DNA from 2 places in the Elioraea sp. genome. Region 1 is predicted to be linked to the other one. Evidence: predicted binding sites of a transcription regulator. Region 1 holds the regulator's gene; the other holds the start of a gene.
The links. The regulator HrcA, encoded in region 1, represses chaperone genes, less so after heat shock. The targets are predictions, from matches to a motif close to GTTNGCACTCNCNNNNNGNGAGTGCNAAC.
Positions count from the first base shown of each region.

Region 2: a site for HrcA is predicted at 2,131-2,159, ahead of groES (co-chaperone GroES). Genes of this name have one in related genera too.

Region 1 covers NZ_JBHYDW010000002.1:57,574-70,041, reverse strand. The annotation lists gene ACTIFU_RS00850 (2-aminoethylphosphonate--pyruvate transaminase) at 1-337, opposite strand, end outside; gene ACTIFU_RS00845 (Bug family tripartite tricarboxylate transporter substrate binding protein) at 400-1,371, opposite strand; gene ACTIFU_RS00840 (hydantoinase B/oxoprolinase family protein) at 1,371-3,107, opposite strand; gene ACTIFU_RS00835 (hydantoinase/oxoprolinase family protein) at 3,100-5,205, opposite strand; gene ACTIFU_RS00830 (LysR family transcriptional regulator) at 5,352-6,317, shown strand; gene ACTIFU_RS00825 (PEP-CTERM sorting domain-containing protein) at 6,752-7,396, shown strand; gene rdgB (RdgB/HAM1 family non-canonical purine NTP pyrophosphatase) at 7,647-8,255, opposite strand; gene rph (ribonuclease PH) at 8,248-8,964, opposite strand; gene hrcA (heat-inducible transcriptional repressor HrcA) at 9,086-10,153, shown strand; gene ACTIFU_RS00805 (hypothetical protein) at 10,304-10,798, shown strand; gene ACTIFU_RS00800 (cupin domain-containing protein) at 10,798-11,247, shown strand; gene ACTIFU_RS00795 (nucleotide exchange factor GrpE) at 11,323-11,937, shown strand; gene dnaK (molecular chaperone DnaK) at 12,129-12,468, shown strand, end outside.
Region 2 covers NZ_JBHYDW010000188.1:609-6,748, forward strand. The annotation lists gene ACTIFU_RS21470 (TVP38/TMEM64 family protein) at 1-448, shown strand, start outside; gene ubiM (5-demethoxyubiquinol-8 5-hydroxylase UbiM) at 508-1,695, shown strand; gene ACTIFU_RS21480 (usg protein) at 1,682-1,951, opposite strand; gene groES (co-chaperone GroES) at 2,227-2,541, shown strand; gene groL (chaperonin GroEL) at 2,589-4,226, shown strand; gene ACTIFU_RS21495 (cold-shock protein) at 4,511-4,714, shown strand; gene ACTIFU_RS21500 (cold-shock protein) at 4,951-5,154, shown strand; gene ACTIFU_RS21505 (threonine dehydratase) at 5,234-6,140, shown strand, end outside.

The DNA.
Region 1 (12,468 bases):
GGAAGCTCGCCTGCGGCATGCCCAGCCGTCGCGCGACCTCCACGATGCGGTCGCCGTAGATGCCGTTGGTGTGGATCAGCAGCTTGCCGTTGCGCGGCACGAAGGTGCCGATCGCCGCCTCGACGCCCGAGGTGCCGCTGCCGACGATCGGGACGGCGGTGTGGCTGCGCTCGCCGTTGCAGAGCCCGACCAGGTAGCGCCGGCAGAAGGCGAGCTCGGCCAGCACGCGCTCGTCACCCGAGGCGTAGTCGTGCAGCATCACCTGCTTCACGCGCGCCGACAGCGTCACCGGGCCGGGCGTCAGCAGCAGCGGTTCGTCCGCGTGAGAAACATCCATCCCGTCGTCCTCGCCCACGTGAGCGGAAGGCGGGGCCGGCCGCGGCCCCGCCCGTCAGCGCGCTAGTTCGCGACGATGTTCGCCGCGCGCACCACCGGCTCCCACCGCGCCGCCTCGTCGCGGACCACCCGCGCGAACTCGGCCGGGGTGTTCGGGATCGCCTCCGCGTAGGCCTGCGCCATCCGCGCGATCACTGCCGGGTTGCGGCCGGCGGCGATGATCGCGGCGGCGAGCCGCTCGACGACCGGTGCCGGGGTTGCGCGCGGCGCGAACACGCCGCCCCAGGAGAACTCCTGGAAGTCCCTGATCCCCTCCTCGGTCATCGTCGGCACATCGGGGAAGAAGGGGCTGCGCGTGGCACCGCACACGGCAAGCGCGCGCACGGCACCAGCCTTGATCTGCGGGCCGATCGAGGGGGTCGAGTCGAAGGCCGTGTCGAGATTGCCCGCGATCAGGTCGGTCAGCGCCGCGGCACCGCCGCGATACGGCACGTGCACCATCTGCACGCCGGCACGGTACTGGAACATCTCGCCCATCAGGTGCAGCGTCGAGCCGTGCCCGCCCGAGCCGAAGGTGATCTTCCCCGGCTCCTTGCGCGCGGCCTCGAGCACATCCGCGACCCGGCGGAACCGGCTGTCGGCCTTCACCGCGATGACGTTGTCCACCTTGAACCAGTTGCTGATCGGCAGCAGGTCGGTCTGCGGGTCGAAGGCGAGGTTCGGATAGATCAGCTTGGAGCTCGACATCGCGCCGTTGCTGGTCAGCACCAGGGTGTAGCCGTCGGGGGCTGCGCGCACCGTCAGTTCCATGCCGATCGTGCCGCCCGCACCGGTGCGGTTCTCGACCACCACAGGCTGGCCGAGCGAGGTCGTCATCGCGTCGGCGAGGATGCGCCCCGGCACATCGGTGCCGCCGCCGGCCGCGAACGGAATGATCAGCCGGATCGGGCGCGTCGGAAACGCGGCCTGGCCATGCGCGGCCGATCCCGCCAGTGCGGCGCCGCCTGCGAGCAGCGCCGTGCGTCGTGTCAGCATCACCTGTCTCCCTTTGTCGTCCAGAGTGCCTCGGCTGCCGCGACGGCAGTCTCCCCGTAGTCGCGCACCGCGTTCGCGCGGCTTGTCTTTCCGTCGGCGATGTCCTCGGCGAGCGCGAGCGGGTCGCGCGCCGCCGGATCGCCGAGCCCGGCACCGCCGGGTGTCTCGACCCGCGCGGCCGCGCCCGTCCGCATCGGGATCGCCGTGATCCCCGCGCCGAGCGCCTGTGGCGGACCATCGGTCGGCAGGAACACCACCTCGGCCGGGCCGCCGTCGCGCCCGCCCTCCAGACCGGGCGCCACGGCGATGTGCCCGTCCGAGCGCGCGGTGAACAGCGTGTCGTCGGCGCGCGAGCGGATCTGGCGCAGGATCCCGAGGCCCCCGCGCCAGCGCCCGGCGCCGCCGCTGTCCTCGACCAGCGCGTACTGATCCACCAGCACGGGGTACTCGATCTCCATCGCCTCGGCCGGCAGGTTGGAGCTGTTCGTGACGTGCACGTGCGAGGCTTCCATGCCGTCCTGCCCGTGCATCGCGCCGATCCCGCCGCCGAGCGTCTCGATATAGACATAGGTGCCGCCGGGGCGCTGGCCCGACAGCACCATCGCGGGCACGGAGTCGTTGCTCGCGGCGAGCTTGCGCTCCGGCGGCGCCACCTGGTTCAGCGCGGCGATGATCGCGCCGGCCACGCGGTTCGCGGTGATCGCGCGCGTGCAGGTCGCGGCGGGGAAGCGCGGGTTGACGATCGTGCCCTCGGGCGCGGTGATCGCGATGCCGCCGAACAGCCCGCTGTTGGGCGGGATCTCCGGGTCGAGCATGGTCTTGACCGCATAGGCGCAGGTGGCTTCCAGGCCGCTCCGCGACAGGTTCAGCGCGCCGCGCGCCTGCGGGCCGGTGCCCTCGAAGTCGATCAGGATGTCCGAGCCGCGGATCGTCACCGCCACGCGGATCGGCAGCAGTTCGCTGCCCGCGACACCGTCGCCATCCATCCAGCGCTCGCCGCGACAGGTGCCGTCCGGCAGCGCGGCGATGCGCGCGCGCAGGCGCCGCCGCGTGTAGCGCAGCAGGTCCTCCACACTGCGCTCGACCGCCTCGATCCCCTCGGCCGCGACCAGCCGCGCGACCAGCTCCGCGCCGCGCTGGTTCACCGCCACCTGGACGCGGAGATCGAGCGCACGCTCCTCCGGCTCGCGCGTGTTGTGCGCGATCATGTTGAGCAGGTCCTCGTCGATCCGGTGCTCGCGCGTGAAGCGCATCACCGGGATGCGGATGCCCTCCTCGAAGATCGAGCGCGCGCTCTGCGACATCGAGCCCGGGTGCGGTCCGCCGACATCAGAGTGGTGGCCGACATTGGCGGCGAAGAAGCGCACGCGCCCGCCGTGGAAGATCGGCGTGACGATGGTGATGTCGGGCTGGTGCGTGCCGTGGGCGAGGAACACGTCGTTGCAGATGAACGCGTCGCCCTCCGCCATCGCGTCGACGGGATAGCGATCGAGCACCGAGACGACGCTGCCGAGCAGCGAGCCGAGATGCATCGGCATGTGCGCGGCCTGGGTGACGCAGCGCCCCTCCGCGTCGAGCAGGCCGACTGAGCAGTCCTTGCGCTCCTTGATGTTGGTCGAGAAGGAGGAGCGCACCAGCGCGTTGCCCATCTCCTCGGAGATCGACAGCAGCCGGTTGGCGAAGACCTCCATCGCGATCGGGTCCTCGGCGAGGCCGGAGGAGAGGTCGTCAGGCATGGGCGTCCTCCGTCGCCGCGTGGCGGCCGGCCACGGCGGTCGCGCTGCGCATCACCAGGTTGCCCTCGGCATCGAGGGTGGTCGATTGGCCGGGGGCGACGATCAGCGTGGCGCTCATCTCCTCGATGATCGCCGGGCCGTCCACCGTCAGCCCGATCGCGAGCCGGTCACGATCCAGCACGGGCGTGGCCAGCCAGCCCTCGCGGGCGCCGAAATAGACGCGCCGCTCGCCGAGCAGCGCATCGGCGATCGTGCCGCCCTCAGGCGGCGGCGTGGGGTGTCCGCGCGGCACCTGGCCGACCGCGGTGACCCGGCAGTTCACCAGTTCCACATCGCGGCCGGGAATGGCGTAGCCGTAGGCCTGCCGATGCGCCTCTGTGAACAGCGCCAGCACGGTCTCGATCGATGCGGCGGCATCGGTGAGCGCGACCGGAACCTCGTGGTTCTGGCCGCGATAGCGCAGGTCGAGTGCTGTGATGAAGCGCCGCCGCGCGGGCGGGATGCGCTCGCCGTCGAGCCAGGCCTCGGCGTCTGTGCGCATCGCGGCGAAGACCGCGCTGGCCTCCTGCCATCCTTCGGAATCGAGCGGGCGGATGCGGCTGCGCACGAAATCGAGTGACACGTCGGCCAGCAGGATGCCGCGCGCGCAGAGCGTGCCTGGCTCGCGCGGCACGACGATGGTCTGAATGCCGCACTCCGCCGCGACATCGGCCGCGTGCAGCGGTCCCGCGCCGCCATAGGCGAACAGCGCGAACCGCTCGGGCGCGAAGCCGCGCTCGGTGGTGACGGTACGGATCGCGCGGCCCATGTTCGCCACCGCCACGCGGATGATGCCGAGTGCGGCCTCCTCGAGCGGCAGGTCGAGCGGCCGCGCGACGCGCTCCTCGATCACCGCGCGCGCGGCCGCCGCATCGACCGTCATGCGTCCGCGCAGCAGCGCGACCGGATCGAGCCGGCCGAGCACGATGTTGGCATCCGTCAGCGTCGCCTCGGTGCCGCCGCGGCCATAGGCGGCCGGGCCGGGATCGGCGCCGACGCTGTGCGGACCGACCTTCAAGGCGCCCCCCTCGTCGATCCAGGCGACCGAGCCGCCGCCGGCGCCGATCACGTGGATGTCGATGCTGGGGACGCGCACCGGGTGGCCCGCGGCCGGGCGCGCGCCGGTCGCGACCGTGGCGCCGTCCACCACCACGGAGACGTCGGTCGAGGTGCCGCCGACATCGAAGGTGACGAGATCGCGGAACCCGGTCTCCTCGCCGATCACCGCCGAGCCCTTCACGCCGGCGGCAGGCCCCGAGAGGCAGGTGCGCACGGGCGCGACGCGCGCGGTCTCGACCGACATCAGCCCGCCATTGGAATGGATCGTGTAGGGTGCCACCGGCACGCCGACCCCGGCGACGCGGTCGAGCAGGCGCTCGAGATAGGTCGAGACGCGCGGCCCGACATAGGTGTTGAGCACCGTGGTCGAGAACCGGTCGAACTCGCGGAACTCCGGCGAGATCTCGCTCGAGAGCGAGATGTAGGCGTCGGGAAGGATGCGCGCGACGAGATCGCGCGCCGCCTGCTCGTGCTTCGGGTCGCGCCAGGCGTGGAGGAAGCAGATCGCCACCGCCTCCACGCACGCCTCCGCGAGTTTCCGCGCCAGCGTCTCGATCTCAGCCGGATCGAGCGGCGACAACACCGCGCCCTCGGCCGCCATCCGCTCAGACACTTCCAGCCGCCGCCGACGCGGCACCAGCGGCACCGGACGCTTGACGCGGTAGTCGTAGAGATGCGGGCGGGTCTGCCGGCCGATCTCCAGCACGTCCCGGAAGCCCTGCGTGGTCAGCATCCCCGTGCGCGAGCCCTTGCGCTCGATCACCATGTTGGTGGCGACGGTCGTGCCGTGGCCGAGAAACCCCACCTCGCTCGCCCGCCGGCCGATCAGGTCGAGCAGCTCGGCGATGCCGGTCGCGATCGCGCGCGAGGGGTCGTCGGGCGTCGAGGGCACCTTGTGGAAGGCGATGTGGCCGGTCGCATCGTCCACCACCGCGAGGTCGGTGAAGGTGCCGCCGACATCGACACCGATGCGGAGCGAGGAGGTCGCGGCAACGCTCATCGGCGATCGGCTCCGGACGGGCGAGAGGCGCACCGGGCGCCGCGCCGGGCCGTCCCTCCGACCGCTGCGTCCTGGCGGGCAGGATGGGGTGAACCCCTCGTGGTGTCGAATGCAATCTTTGCAGCATTTGTTGCATACTGTGCAACATGAGCATCGACCTCGAAGGGCTGCGCACCTTCATCGCGGTCGCGGAGGCCGGCGGGCTCACCGCGGCGACCGGACGGCTCGGGCGGACCGTTCCGGCGCTGTCGCGACGGATCGCCCGGCTCGAGGAGCAGCTTGGCGTGCGGCTGTTCGACCGCTCCACGCGCGACTTCCGGCTGACCCGCGCGGGCACCGCGCTGCTGGATTCCGGGCGGCGTGTGCTCGACGACCTGAGCGGTGCCATCGCGGTGATCCGCGAGCAGGAGGAGGCGACACGGCGCGAGATCACAATCGCCGCCTTCGGCACGATCTCGTATTTCCTGCTGCCGCGCACGATCCTTGCGTTCCAGGAGCGGTTTCCCGGCACGCGGATCCACATCCGAGAGCTCTCGTCGCCCGAGGTGATCGACGCGGTGGCGCGTCGCGCTGTTGACCTCGGCCTGGCAATCAAGGGCCCTTTGCCGCCAGGCGTGGTGTTCACGACGCTGCTGCGCGATCCGTTCGTGCTGGTCTGCACCGCGGCCTCGCGCTTCGCAGGGCGCCGGCGCGTTGCCTGGGCCGAGCTCGCCGGCGAGCGGCTGGTCGGTTTCAGTGCCGGCACGATCAACCGCGCCGTGCTCGACCGGGCGCTGCACGCGCGCGGCGTCCGCGTGCACTGGCACTACGAGGTGCAGCAATTGCCGACGGCGCTCGGCCTGATCGAGCAGGGGCTCGGCCTGCTCACCTTGCCGCTGAGCGCCCTCGCCGCCACCAAGGACCCGGCCCTTCAGGCGATCATGCTGACCAGGCCCGCGGTCGAGCGGGTGATCGGGCTGGTGCGCCGGCGCGACGAGCCGCGATCGGACGCCATCACGGCGTTCGTCGACAGTCTGATGCAGGTCGTCCGTGGCGAGCAGCCCGTCCCCGCACCGGCCGCGCCCGGCGCTCGTCCGGCCGGCCCGAAGCGGCTCCCGCACGCGGGGGCGTGAACAGCGCGACCAGGCGGCGCGGCGCCCCGCCTCCGATCCGAGAGGGTCCGACCTGGGGCCTGCCGCAATGCGCCGCCGCGAGGCGGTCTGCCGGCCGGGCCGTGACGCGATCCGGCCGATTCCGCGCAGCGTCAGCATGCGTCAGAAACAGCCGCATGAAATTGCCATACGATCGCACCTCATTACTCTGCTGTATCGTGAAGTTGTCCGGTCTGTTAAGATGTTCCTGCAAGTCAAGTGGGGGAATACAAATGCACGCATGTTCCAGATTCTGGCTTCGTCTACTGGCGCTTGTATTCATACTGGGCACCACAACGCAGGGTCCGTCACGCGCCGCCACGTCAACCTTCCTGGACGCTGCCGCCTGGCTCAGCGCCGTCGCCGGTTTGCCTGGGCACGGGCTCACGGCACTGCCCGCGGCACCGCTCGACCGGATGACGTTCTCGGATGCCCACGGACCCTGGACGCACGACAACCAGACCGTGAACTACCTCGACTCCGACGGCTCGCCGGCGACGTCCACCCGGACCGCGCTGTACCTCGGCGGCAACCCTCACCCGCAGTACTTCGCAGGGCCGGGGCCGTTTCCCGCCGCCGGGTCGTGGGAGGGCGGGTTCTTCATCCTGTTCGGCTGCTACACGGCCGTGCACCCCTGCATCGGGCTGCGGACGATCGAGATCGATCTCGGACAGGAGGTGCTCGGCTTCGGGGGGCTGCTCGACTACTACAAGGGATACATGGACTTCTCGCCCGGACCTGGTCTCGTGCCGATCCCGCTGCTCGCGGACGCCTACGCGGCGTCAGGCGGCGTCAGCCCTTCCGGCGCTCCGAGCGACAGGTTCTTCAACGACTTCTTCGGCGTCATCTTCGACCAGCCGACCAGCGTGATCCGCCTCGCATGGTGGGAGGACCAGCACATGGACGACACCTCGTCGGTCCGCTTCACCAGCACGTTCCTCGTGACCGCCATGCCCGTGCCGGAGCCCGGCGCCGTGGGCCTGTTGGCGGCCGCCCTGCTGGGGCTGATCACCATCCGCCGCGCGCCCCTTCCTGCCACGGCGCGACGGCGAGGCGGGTAACGGCGCGCCGCGGCGCCCGATGCGCCTGGGGAATGCCCAACACCCCGATCGTCGCCGCGGTCCGCTGCATTGGGGCGCTGCGCGCCCCCCTGGAAACACGAGTGGGGGACCACGCTGGTCCCCCACACCCCCTGCATCACCTACGCCCAGTCCTGACGCGGCCGCCAGCTACACTCCCCCATCGCGCCCGACAGGCCCCCCTTCAAACCGGGCGTAAAGCGATAAAGTCGTAAAGTGATAAAGCGCCGGCTCAGCCCAGCCGGTCACCCAGCTTCGCGAACGCGCGCGCCCGATGGCTGATCGCGTGCTTCGTCTCGGGGTCCATCTCGCCGAAGGTCTCGACATGGCCCTCGGGAACGAACATCGGGTCGTAGCCGAAGCCCTGCGACCCCCGCGGCGGCCACGTCCAGGTGCCGTCCACCCGCCCCTCGAAGGTCTCGACCTGCCCGTCGGGCCACGCGAGCGCAAGACAGCAGGTGAACCAGGCGACCTCGTCCTCGGGCTCGCCGATGCGAGCGCGGGTCAACGCCATCGCCACCCCATAGTCGCGCGTGCCGTCCGGAAGCCGGGCCCAGTCGGCGGTGTGCACGCCCGGCGCGCCATTCAGCGCAGCGACCGAGAAGCCGGAATCATCGGCGAGCGCCGGCAGCTCGGCCGCGCGCGCAGCCGCGAGCGCCTTGATCGTCGCGTTCTCGGCGAAGGTCGCGCCGGTCTCGTCCGGCTCGGGCAGGCCGAGCGCCGGCGCGCCCACCGCCTCGATCCCGAACGGCGCGAGCAGCGCGGCGATCTCGGCAAGCTTGCCCGCGTTGTGGCTCGCCACCACCAGCTTCTCGCCGCGCGCGAGCCGCCGCTCAGTCACCGAGCGCCTCCGCTTGCGCCTTGAACAGCGCCGCGCACCCGACCTTCGCCAGCGCCATCAGCGCATCCACCTCCTCCGGGCGCATCGGGCGCTTCTCGGCCGTCGCCTGCACCTCGACCAGCCCCCCGTCGGCGGTCAGCACGAAATTGCCGTCGGCCTCCGCCTCGCTGTCCTCGGCGTAGTCGAGATCGAGCACCGGCGTGCCCTTGAACAGGCCGCAGGAGACGGCCGCGACCTGGCTGCGCACGGGCGAGGTCGCCAGCACGCGGTTCTTCACCACCTTGCGGAAGGCGAGGCTGAGCGCGACCCAGGCGCCGGTGATCGCCGCCGTGCGCGTGCCGCCATCGGCCTGGATCACATCGCAGTCGAGCGTGACGGTCATCTCGCCCATCGCCTTGAGGTCGATCACCGAGCGCATGGAGCGGCCGATCAGGCGCTGGATCTCCTGGGTGCGGCCGGACTGCTTGCCCCGTGCAGCCTCGCGCTCGGTCCGCGTGTGGGTGGACCGTGGCAGCATGCCGTACTCGGCGGTGACCCAGCCCTGTCCGGAGTTGCGCAGGAACGGCGGCACGCGGCCCTCGACCGAGGCCGTGCACAGCACGTGGGTATGGCCGAACTTGACGAAACAGGAGCCCTCGGCGTGGCGGATCGGGTTGATCTGCAGGATCACGGGGCGAAGGGCATCGGGCGCGCGGCCGGACGGGCGCATGGGGTCTCCTGGGACACGAGAGCGAGCGCGGACCATAGCCCCGGCGCAGCAGCCGCGCGAGGGCGCGCGTTGACCGGGCCGTACCCCGTCCATACGTTGATCTCGGCAAAGGTCGTGACCCATGACAAAGGCTGCTGACGCCTCACCGCGCGCCGAGGAGCAGGGGCTGCCCGGACGCTCGGCGCTGATCCTGCGCGAGATCGTCGAGGCGTATGTCCAGACCGGCGAACCGGTGGGCTCCCGCACGCTCTCGCGCCGGCTGCCGGTCGCGCTCTCGCCGGCGACGATCCGCAACGTGATGGCTGATCTGGAGGAGTGCGGGCTGATCTTCGCCCCGCACACCTCAGCCGGCCGGCTGCCGACCGACCGGGGTCTCCGGCTGTTCGTGGACGGGCTCCTGGAGCGCGGCGCGTTGAGCGCCGAGGAGGAGGAGGCGATCGCGGCGCGCTGTACGGCGGAGGGCCGCTCGATCGAGGAGATGCTGGCCGAAGCCTCGGGCGTGCTTGCGGGGCTGAGCCAAGCGGCCGGGCTGGTGCTGGCGCCGAAGAGCGAGAGCCCGCTGCGCCATGTCGAGTTCGTGGCGCTCGGGCCCGGCCGCGTGCTCGCGGTGCTGGTGAGCGAGGACGGCACGGTCGAGAACCGCGTGATCGAAGCGCCGCAGGGCCTCCCGCCCTCGACCCTGGTCCAGGCCTCGAACTACGTGAATGCGCGGCTCGGCGGGCGCACGCTCGATGAGGTCCGGCGCGCGATCGAGGAGGAGATCGCGGCCCACCGTACAGAGCTCGACGCGCTCTCGTCCAAGGTGGTGGAGGCCGGGCTGGCGACCCGCTCGGGCGGGGTCTCTGGCGGGGCGCTGATCATCCGCGGCCAGGCGCGTCTGCTTGCCGATGTCACCGCGCTCGCGCAGCTCGACGCGATCCGCACCCTGTTCGAGCGGCTGGAGGCGAAGGAGACGCTGCTCCAGCTCCTGGAGCTCGCGCAGCAGTCCGACGGGGTGCAGATCTTCATCGGCGCCGAGAACCGGCTGTTCGAGACCGCCGGCGTGACCATGATCGTCTCGCCCTACCGCAACACGCGCGAGAAGGTGGTCGGCGCGATCGGCGTGATCGGGCCGACGCGCATCAACTACGGCCGGATCATCCCGGCGGTGGACTACACGGCGAAAGTGATCGGCCGGCTGCTCGGCTGAGCCGGCGCCCACATGCCGTGAGCCGCGTCACATCGCGCGGCAGACAACAAACGGAAACATGGCGGTGCAACCGTTCCAGCCGGTCGCGACAATCCGCGACCCGGAGGCCGCTCCCGCCGGCCCTCCGCGAAGGAGGAGAGACCCGCCGCCATGCTGCTTGATGCGTCGATCCCCGCCCGCCACCCGGCCGCGGTCGCCGGGTTCATCGCCGAGCTCTGGGGCACCCAGGCGGTGCCCTTGCCGCCCGTGCCCGGACGGTTCGTCGCCCTTGCCGGCGACGGCACCGGTGCGGGGATCGAGATCCACCCGATCGGCCTAGGCCAGGTGCGGAACTGGAACGGCACCGCTACCGGTCCCGTGCCGGCCGGCGCCGCGACCGCGACCCGGCTGGTGATCGGCACCGCGCTCGATGAATCGGAGGTCCACCTCGCGGCCGGGATGCGCGGCTGGCAGAGCCGCCCGGCGGTCCGGCGCGCCGAGGGTCGCGCGTGGGGAGTGATCGAGGTCTGGGTCGAGGAGCGGCTGCTGGTCGAGGCGCTGACCCCGGCGATGCAGAGGGCGTTCCGCGCCGCCCGCGCGGGTCTCGGCGCCGCGGACGAAACGATGGCCTCGGCGACCCGACACGTCCTGATGGTTGCTGCCTGATGGGGAGTCCTCGCGTCTACGACATCGGCTCGCACAGGGTCACGATCCTGCTCGATGCCGCCGCCACGGGCGGCGCGCTCGGCCTTGTCGAGATCGCCGTACCGCCCGGCAGCGGCCCCCTGCCGCATGTGCATGGGCGTGAGGATGAAACCTACCACGTGCTCTCGGGTGAGCTGGTGTTCACGGTCGACGGCGAGCGTCATGTCGTGCGCGCCGGCGAGACCGCGTTCGGCCCGCGCGGCATCCCGCACGAGTTCCACAACGAGGGAGCCGAGACCGCCCGGATCCTGGTGGCCCTGACGCCCGGCGGGTTCGAGGAGTACTTCGCCGAGTGCGGCACACCCTCGGCGCCGGACCGCCCACCTGCCCCGGCATCGCCCGACCTGCTGACCCGGCTCGTCGGCATCGCGCCGCGCTACGGCATCACCTTCGTCCCGCCGGCCCGTTGACCGGGGCGGGCGCGCGCATGGCAGTGCCGCGCGGGGCTTCCCTTCGCGGCGTGCGGGACCTAAGTCTGCCGCAGCATGCAGAACCCTGACGACACCACCCGGCCGGGCGAGATGCCCGGCGCCGACGAGCCCGTCGGCTCTCCCGAGTCGCTGATGGAAGAGGCCGCGAGCCGAATCCGTGCGCTCGAGGCCGAGGCCGCCGAGTACAAGGACAAGTGGCTGCGCGCCGAGGCCGAGACCCAGAACGCGCGTGCGCGCGCGCGTCGAGACGTCGAGGACGCGCGCAACTTCGCCGTCCAGCGCTTCGCGCGCGACGTGGTCGAGGTGATCGAGACGCTGGAGCGCGCGATCGCCAGCCTGCCGGCCCAGGCCGAGGACGAGCCGGCTGTGCTGGCCAAGATCCGCGAGGGGATCGAGGCGACCCAACGGATGTTCCTCGCCACCGTTGAACGCAACGGCGTGTCACGGGTCGAGGCGCAGGGTGCGAAGTTCGATCCCGAGCTGCATCAGGCGATGGCGGAGGCGCCGTCGCCCACCGTGCCCGCCGGCCACGTCGCCCAGGCCTGGACCCCCGGCTGGACGCTGAACGGGCGCCTGCTCAAGCCTGCGATGGTGGTGGTCTCGACAGGAGGCGCCCAGTCGGCGGCCGAGGAGCCGCCATCAGGCGGAACCGTCGATACCACGGCCTGAGGGCCCCTGCTCCGTTCGCTGCGGGCCTTGTCTCGCCCGGACCCGCTCAATACATGCACGAGGCGAGATGATCCGGTCGCCCGGGCCCGCAGGCGCGGGCGAACTGGATGATGTGCAGAACCCGTGATCCATCGGGGGACGCGACGGGCGCCGGCTCGGGCCCAAGTGTCCCGCCAGCAAAGGAAGACCCCATGAGCAAAGTGATCGGTATCGACCTCGGCACCACCAACTCCTGCGTGGCGGTGATGGAGGGCAAGGACGTCCGCGTGATCGAGAACGCGGAAGGTGCCCGCACCACGCCCTCGATGGTGGCCTTCGCCGACAGCGGCGAACGGCTGGTCGGCCAGTCGGCCAAGCGCCAGGCGGTGACCAACCCCACCAACACGCTCTACGCGATCAAGCGCCTTATCGGCCGGCGCTTCGACGACCCGGTGGTGGCGAAGGACGTGGGCCTCGTCCCGTACAAGATCATCCGTGCCGACAACGGTGATGCCTGGACTGAGGTGCGCGGCGAGCGCTACTCGCCGAGCC
Region 2 (6,140 bases), on a different contig from region 1:
GGAGGGCACGATCGTCGCCCTGGCCGCGCAGGTGGTCGGCTGCGCGCTCTCCTATGGCTGGGCGCGGCTGGTCGGACGCGGCTGGGCCGAGCGCCGGCTCGCGGGACGGTTCGGCCACCGGCTGCGCCCGCTCCGCGACGCTCTGGCGGGCAGCCCGTTCGGCGCCACGCTGGCCCTGCGGCTGCTGCCGGTGGGCAACAACCTTGCCCTGAACCTGCTGGCCGGGATGGCCGCGATCAGCCCGCTGCCCTTCCTCGCCGGCTCGGCGCTGGGCTACGTGCCCCAGACCCTCGTGTTCGCCCTGCTCGGCAAGGGCGTGCGGGTGGACGGGGCGTGGCAGCTGGCCCTGGCGGTCGCGCTGTTCGTGGTCTCGGCCGCGATCGGTCTTGCCCTGCTGAGGCGCCACCGTGCCGGCCGGGCGATGGAGGCGGAGGGCAACGGCGGCTGAGCGAGGCGGTCTTGCGGCAGGTCATCGACGCCGCAGCTCGATCATGGCAGGAGCTACCCATGCAGACGGACGTCGCCATCATCGGCGCGGGCCCGGCAGGGCTTGCACTCGCGGTCGCTCTGAAGGGCAGTGGTCTCGACGTCACCCTGATCGAGCGCAGCCCGGAGGCAAGCCTCGCTGCGCCTGCCTTCGACGGCCGCGAGATCGCGCTCACGCACCGCTCGCAGGCGATCCTGCGCGACCTCGGCGCCTGGGACCGCCTGACCGAGACTGAGATCGCCCCACTCGGCGAGGCGCGGGTGATCAATGGCGCCTTCCCGCTCGCGCTCCGCTTCGCGCCGCCCGCGTCCGGCGAGCCGCTCGGCCGGCTCGTGCCGAACCACGCGATCCGGCGGGTGCTGTTCGAGACCGTCTCCGGGCCGGTGGGCACACGGCTGCTGGCCGGATGCGAGGTCACCGACCTCGCGCTGGCGGCCGAGGCAGCGCGGCTGCGGCTCGACAGCGGCGAGGAGATTGCCGCACGGCTGGTTGTGGCGGCCGATTCGCGCTTCTCGGCGGCGCGCCGGCGCGCCGGGATCGGCGCCGAGATGCTGGATTTCGGCCGCTCCATGATCGTCTGCCGGATGGCCCATGAGCGGCCCCACGATGCGACCGCGACCGAGTGGTTCGGCCATCGCCAGACCATCGCCATGCTGCCGCTGCATGGCGCGGCCTCCTCGGCCGTGCTGACTCTCGCGCCCGACGAGGCGGCGCGGATGCTGGCGCTCGATCCGGAGTCGTTCGGCGCGGAGGTGGCGCGGCGCTACGAACGGCGGCTCGGTGCGATGCGGCTGATCAGCACCCGCCATGTCTATCCGCTGGTTGCCGTCTATGCCCACCGCTTCGCCGGGCGCCGCTTCGCCCTGCTCGGCGACGCGGCGGTGGGAATGCATCCGGTGACCGCGCACGGGTTCAATTTCGGGCTGTCGGGCGCCGTGCTGCTGGCCGCGGAACTGAGGCGTGCCGTGGCGCGCGGCATCGATCCTGGGGCGAGCGGTGCGCTGTCGTACTACGCTTCGGCGCATCGACGGGCGACGCTGCCACTGTTCCTGGCTACCAACGCGGTCGCCCGGCTCTATGGCGACCACCGTGCCCCGGCGCGGCTCGCCCGTGCGGCGCTGATCGGCGCGGGTGCGGCGCTGCCGGTGGTCCGCCGGGCGATCGTCGCCCGGCTGATGGATGCGCGCCCCGCGCTCAGTGCAGGCTGAGCTGCCCGCCGGCGTAGCGGAGCTCGGCTGGACGGACGAGCGCGGCCGAGGCCACCCTGACCGAGTGCAGCTTGCCATCCAGCTCGCGCTGCCAGAAGGCAAGGAAGCGGCTGAGTTCCGGGAAACCCGGGGCAAGGTCGAAATCCTGCCAGATGTAGGTCTGCAGCAGCCCGGGATGATCGGGCAGGTGGTAGAGGATCTGCGCGGTGGTCAGCCGATACCCCATCAGCTGCCGTTCGATCACGGAACCGGACATCCTAGTCTGTCTCCTCCATGGCGGGTTGCCCGCCGGTGACCGGTTTCTCCCCCTCCATGCGCTGAATCATGCCACACGGTTGCTGGCAGGAGAACTAAAAACGAGCGATTTCAGATAGTTGGCAGCGTCTTGCCGCGAGTGCTGCCAGTCTTGACTTGTGCGCTGGGCTCGCCTAGATCGTTGGCACTCCTCGGGAGGGAGTGCTAGCAGCGATGCGTGGCGGCCTCTCGGCCGGGGGGATTCCCAACTTCCAGGGCCATCTACGGAGACATCCGATGAAGTTCCGTCCCCTGCACGACCGGGTGGTGGTGCGGCGTATCACTGCCGAGGAGAAGACCTCCGGCGGCATCATCATCCCTGACACCGCGAAGGAGAAGCCGATGGAGGGCGAGATCGTCGCCGTCGGCCCCGGCGGGCGCAACGAGAAGGGCGAGCTCGTGAAGCTCGACGTGAAGGAAGGCGACCGGGTGCTGTTCGGCAAGTGGTCCGGCACCGAGGTCAAGATCGACGGCGAGGAGCTGTTGATCATGAAGGAGAGCGACATCATGGGGATCGTCGAGATCCCTGCCGCGCGCAAGAAGGCCGCCTGAACGCTCCCTGATCCCCGAATCCCTGAACAGAACGAAGGTGTGAGGACATGCCTGCAAAGGACGTGAGGTTTGGCGCGGATGCGCGCACGCGCATGCTGCGCGGCGTCGACATCCTGGCCGATGCCGTGAAGGTGACGCTCGGTCCCAAGGGCCGCAACGTCGTGCTCGACAAGAGCTTCGGCGCGCCCCGGATCACCAAGGACGGCGTGACCGTCGCCAAGGAGATCGAGCTCGCCGACAAGTTCGAGAACATGGGCGCGCAGATGGTGCGCGAGGTGGCCTCGAAGACCAACGACGTCGCCGGTGACGGCACCACGACGGCCACCGTGCTCGCGCAGTCGATCGTGCGCGAGGGCGCGAAGGCGGTCGCGGCCGGGATGAACCCGATGGACCTGAAGCGCGGCATCGACAAGGCCGTCGGCTCGATCGTCGAGGAGCTCAAGAAGAAGTCGAAGAAGATCTCGACCTCCGCCGAGGTCGCCCAGGTCGGCGCGATCGCAGCCAACGGCGAGCGGGATATCGGCGAGATGATCGCCAAGGCGATGGAGAAGGTCGGCAACGAGGGCGTGATCACGGTCGAGGAGGCCAAGGGCATCCAGACCGAGCTCGACGTCGTCGAGGGCATGCAGTTCGACCGCGGCTACGTCTCTCCGTACTTCATCACCAACGCGGAGAAGATGACGGCCGAACTCGACAATCCCTACATCCTGATCCACGAGAAGAAGCTCTCGGGCCTGCAGCCGATGCTGCCGCTGCTCGAGGCGGTGGTTCAGTCGGGCAAGCCGCTGCTGATCGTGGCCGAGGATGTCGAGGGCGAGGCGCTCGCCACGCTGGTGGTGAACAAGCTGCGCGGCGGGCTCAAGGTCGCGGCCGTCAAGGCGCCTGGCTTCGGTGATCGCCGCAAGGCGATGCTCGAGGACATCGCGATCCTCACCGGCGGCCAGGTGATCAGCGAGGATCTCGGCATCAAGCTCGAGAACGTCACGCTGAACATGCTCGGCAAGGCGAAGAAGGTGCTGATCGAGAAGGAGAACACCACAATCGTCGAGGGTGTCGGCAAGAAGTCCGACATCCAGGGCCGCTGCAACCAGATCAAGGCGCAGATCGAGGAGACCACCTCGGACTACGACCGCGAGAAGCTGCAGGAGCGGCTGGCGAAGCTCGCCGGCGGCGTGGCCGTGATCCGCGTCGGCGGCTCGACCGAGGTCGAGGTGAAGGAGCGCAAGGACCGCGTCGACGACGCGCTGCACGCGACCCGCGCGGCCGTCGAGGAGGGGATCCTGCCGGGTGGCGGCGCCGCACTCGCGCGCGCGACCGCGATCCTGGGCAAGATCAAGGTCGAGAACGACGATCAGCGCTTCGGCGTCGACATCGTCAAGCGTGCGATCACCAGCCCGCTGCGCCAGATCAGCGAGAACGCGGGCGAGGACGGCGCGGTCATCCTCGGCAAGGTGCTCGACAACGACGACTACAACTGGGGCTATGACGCGCAGGCGGGCGAGTTCAAGGACCTCGTCAAGGCCGGCATCATTGACCCGACCAAGGTCGTGCGCACCGCGCTGCAGGATGCGGCCTCGGTTGCCTCGCTGCTGATCACCACCGAGGCGATGGTGGCCGAGCGTCCGGAGAAGAAGGCCCCGGCCGGTGGCCCGCCGGGTGGCGGCATGGGCGACATGGACTTCTGATCGGCTGTGCCGATCGGCGACGTCTGATCGCCCGTCTACCGCTGATGTGCGGGGGGCGCCCTTCTGGGCGCCCCCCTTTGTTTTGGCGCCACGACGCCAGCACGGATTATCCTTGACCCGCGGGCTCCGACCTGCGCCTATCGCCCCTGCAATCGTGCGTTTCGCTTGCCTTGGCTTGGCTCTCCGGCACCCCCGGGCGTCTTCGGCCCTCGCTTCCGAAAAACCCGGTTGTCCAGACGCGGTGCGATCGTCTCACCGCGTGACGTGCTGTGAAGGAGGGCCACATGGCCACAGGCACCGTGAAGTGGTTCAACGCGACCAAGGGCTTCGGCTTCATCGTTCCCGATGCGGGCGGCAAGGATGTGTTCGTGCACATCACCGCCGTGCAGGCGGCAGGCCTCCAGGGGCTGAACGAGGGCCAGAAGGTCAGCTACGAGGTCAGCATGGAGCGCGGCAAGGCGGCCGCCGGGATGCTGCGCGCGCTCTGAGCGCGCGCCATCCGGTCCACGCGATCGGAGGGGCCGCCCCGCAGGGGGCGGCCCCTTTATCGTTTTGGCTTGACCCTCACCGGCAGGGGCGTGTTCCCTGGATGCGCAATCGTGCGTTTGGCTTGACTGACCTCGCCTCCTCTCTGGCTTCCGGGCTACCGAGCGGCTGATGGCTTTCTCTCCGGACCCGGTTGTCCGCCGCGCCGCGGCGGTGCTTGGCAGCAGAGGAGGGCCGCATGGCCACAGGTACTGTGAAGTGGTTCAACGCCACCAAGGGCTTCGGGTTCATCGTGCCCGACCAGGGCGGCAAGGACGTGTTCGTGCACATCACTGCGGTGCAGGCGGCAGGCCTGACCGGGCTGAACGAGGGTCAGAAGGTCAGCTTCGAGGTGAGCATGGAGCGCGGCAAGCCCGCCGCGACGAATCTCCGCGCCACTTGAGCGCACGCTGATCCGCGCGGGCCGCATCCGCGAGGGTGCGGCCCTTTCGTTTGCGTGCATTCCGGGCGAGGCTCGCCGCATGTTCGATCTCCCTGCACTCGAGGCCGCCGCCGCGCTCGTCCACAGCCACATGCCGCCGACACCGCAGTATCGGTGGCCGCTGCTTGCCGCGCGGACGGGATGCGAGGTGTGGGTCAAGCACGAGAACCACACACCCACCGGCGCCTTCAAGCTGCGCGGCGGGCTCGTCTATCTGGAGCGGTTGAAGCGCGAGCGTCCCGATTGCCCCGGCATCGTCTCGGCCACGCGCGGCAATCACGGTCAGTCGCTCGCCTATGCAGGCGCGCGGTTCGGCGTGCCCGTCACGATCGTCGCCCCGCACGGCAACAGTGTGGAGAAGAACGCGGCGATGCGGGCCTTCGGCGCCACACTCGTCGAGCACGGGCGCGATTTCGACGAGGCACGCGAGCACGCCGAGGCACTCGCGGCCGAACTCGGACTGGAGTTCGCCCCCTCCTTCGCACCCGACCTGGTGAAGGGGGTCGCGACCTACGCGCTCGAACTGTTCCGTGCCGCGCCGAAGCTCGATGCGGTCTATGTGCCGATCGGACTTGGCTCAGGGATCTGCGGCCTGATCATGGCGCGCGACCTGCTCGGGGTCTCCACCGAGATCGTCGGCGTGCAGAGCACCGCGGCGAACGCCTATGCGCTGTCGCTTGCGGCGGGGCACGTCGTGCCCACCAATAGCGCCGACACGTACGCCGACGGCATGGCGACGCGCATTCCGGATCCGGGCGCGTTCGAGTTCATCCGTCGAGGTGCCGCGCGCATCGTCGAGGTGACCGACGACGAGGTGGCCGAGGCGATCCGCATCTACTGGAACGACACGCACAATCTTGCCGAAGGCGCCGGGGCCGCACCGCTGGCCGCGCTGCTTCAGGAGCGCGAACGGATGCAGGGCAGGCGCGCCGGCGTGATCCTGTGCG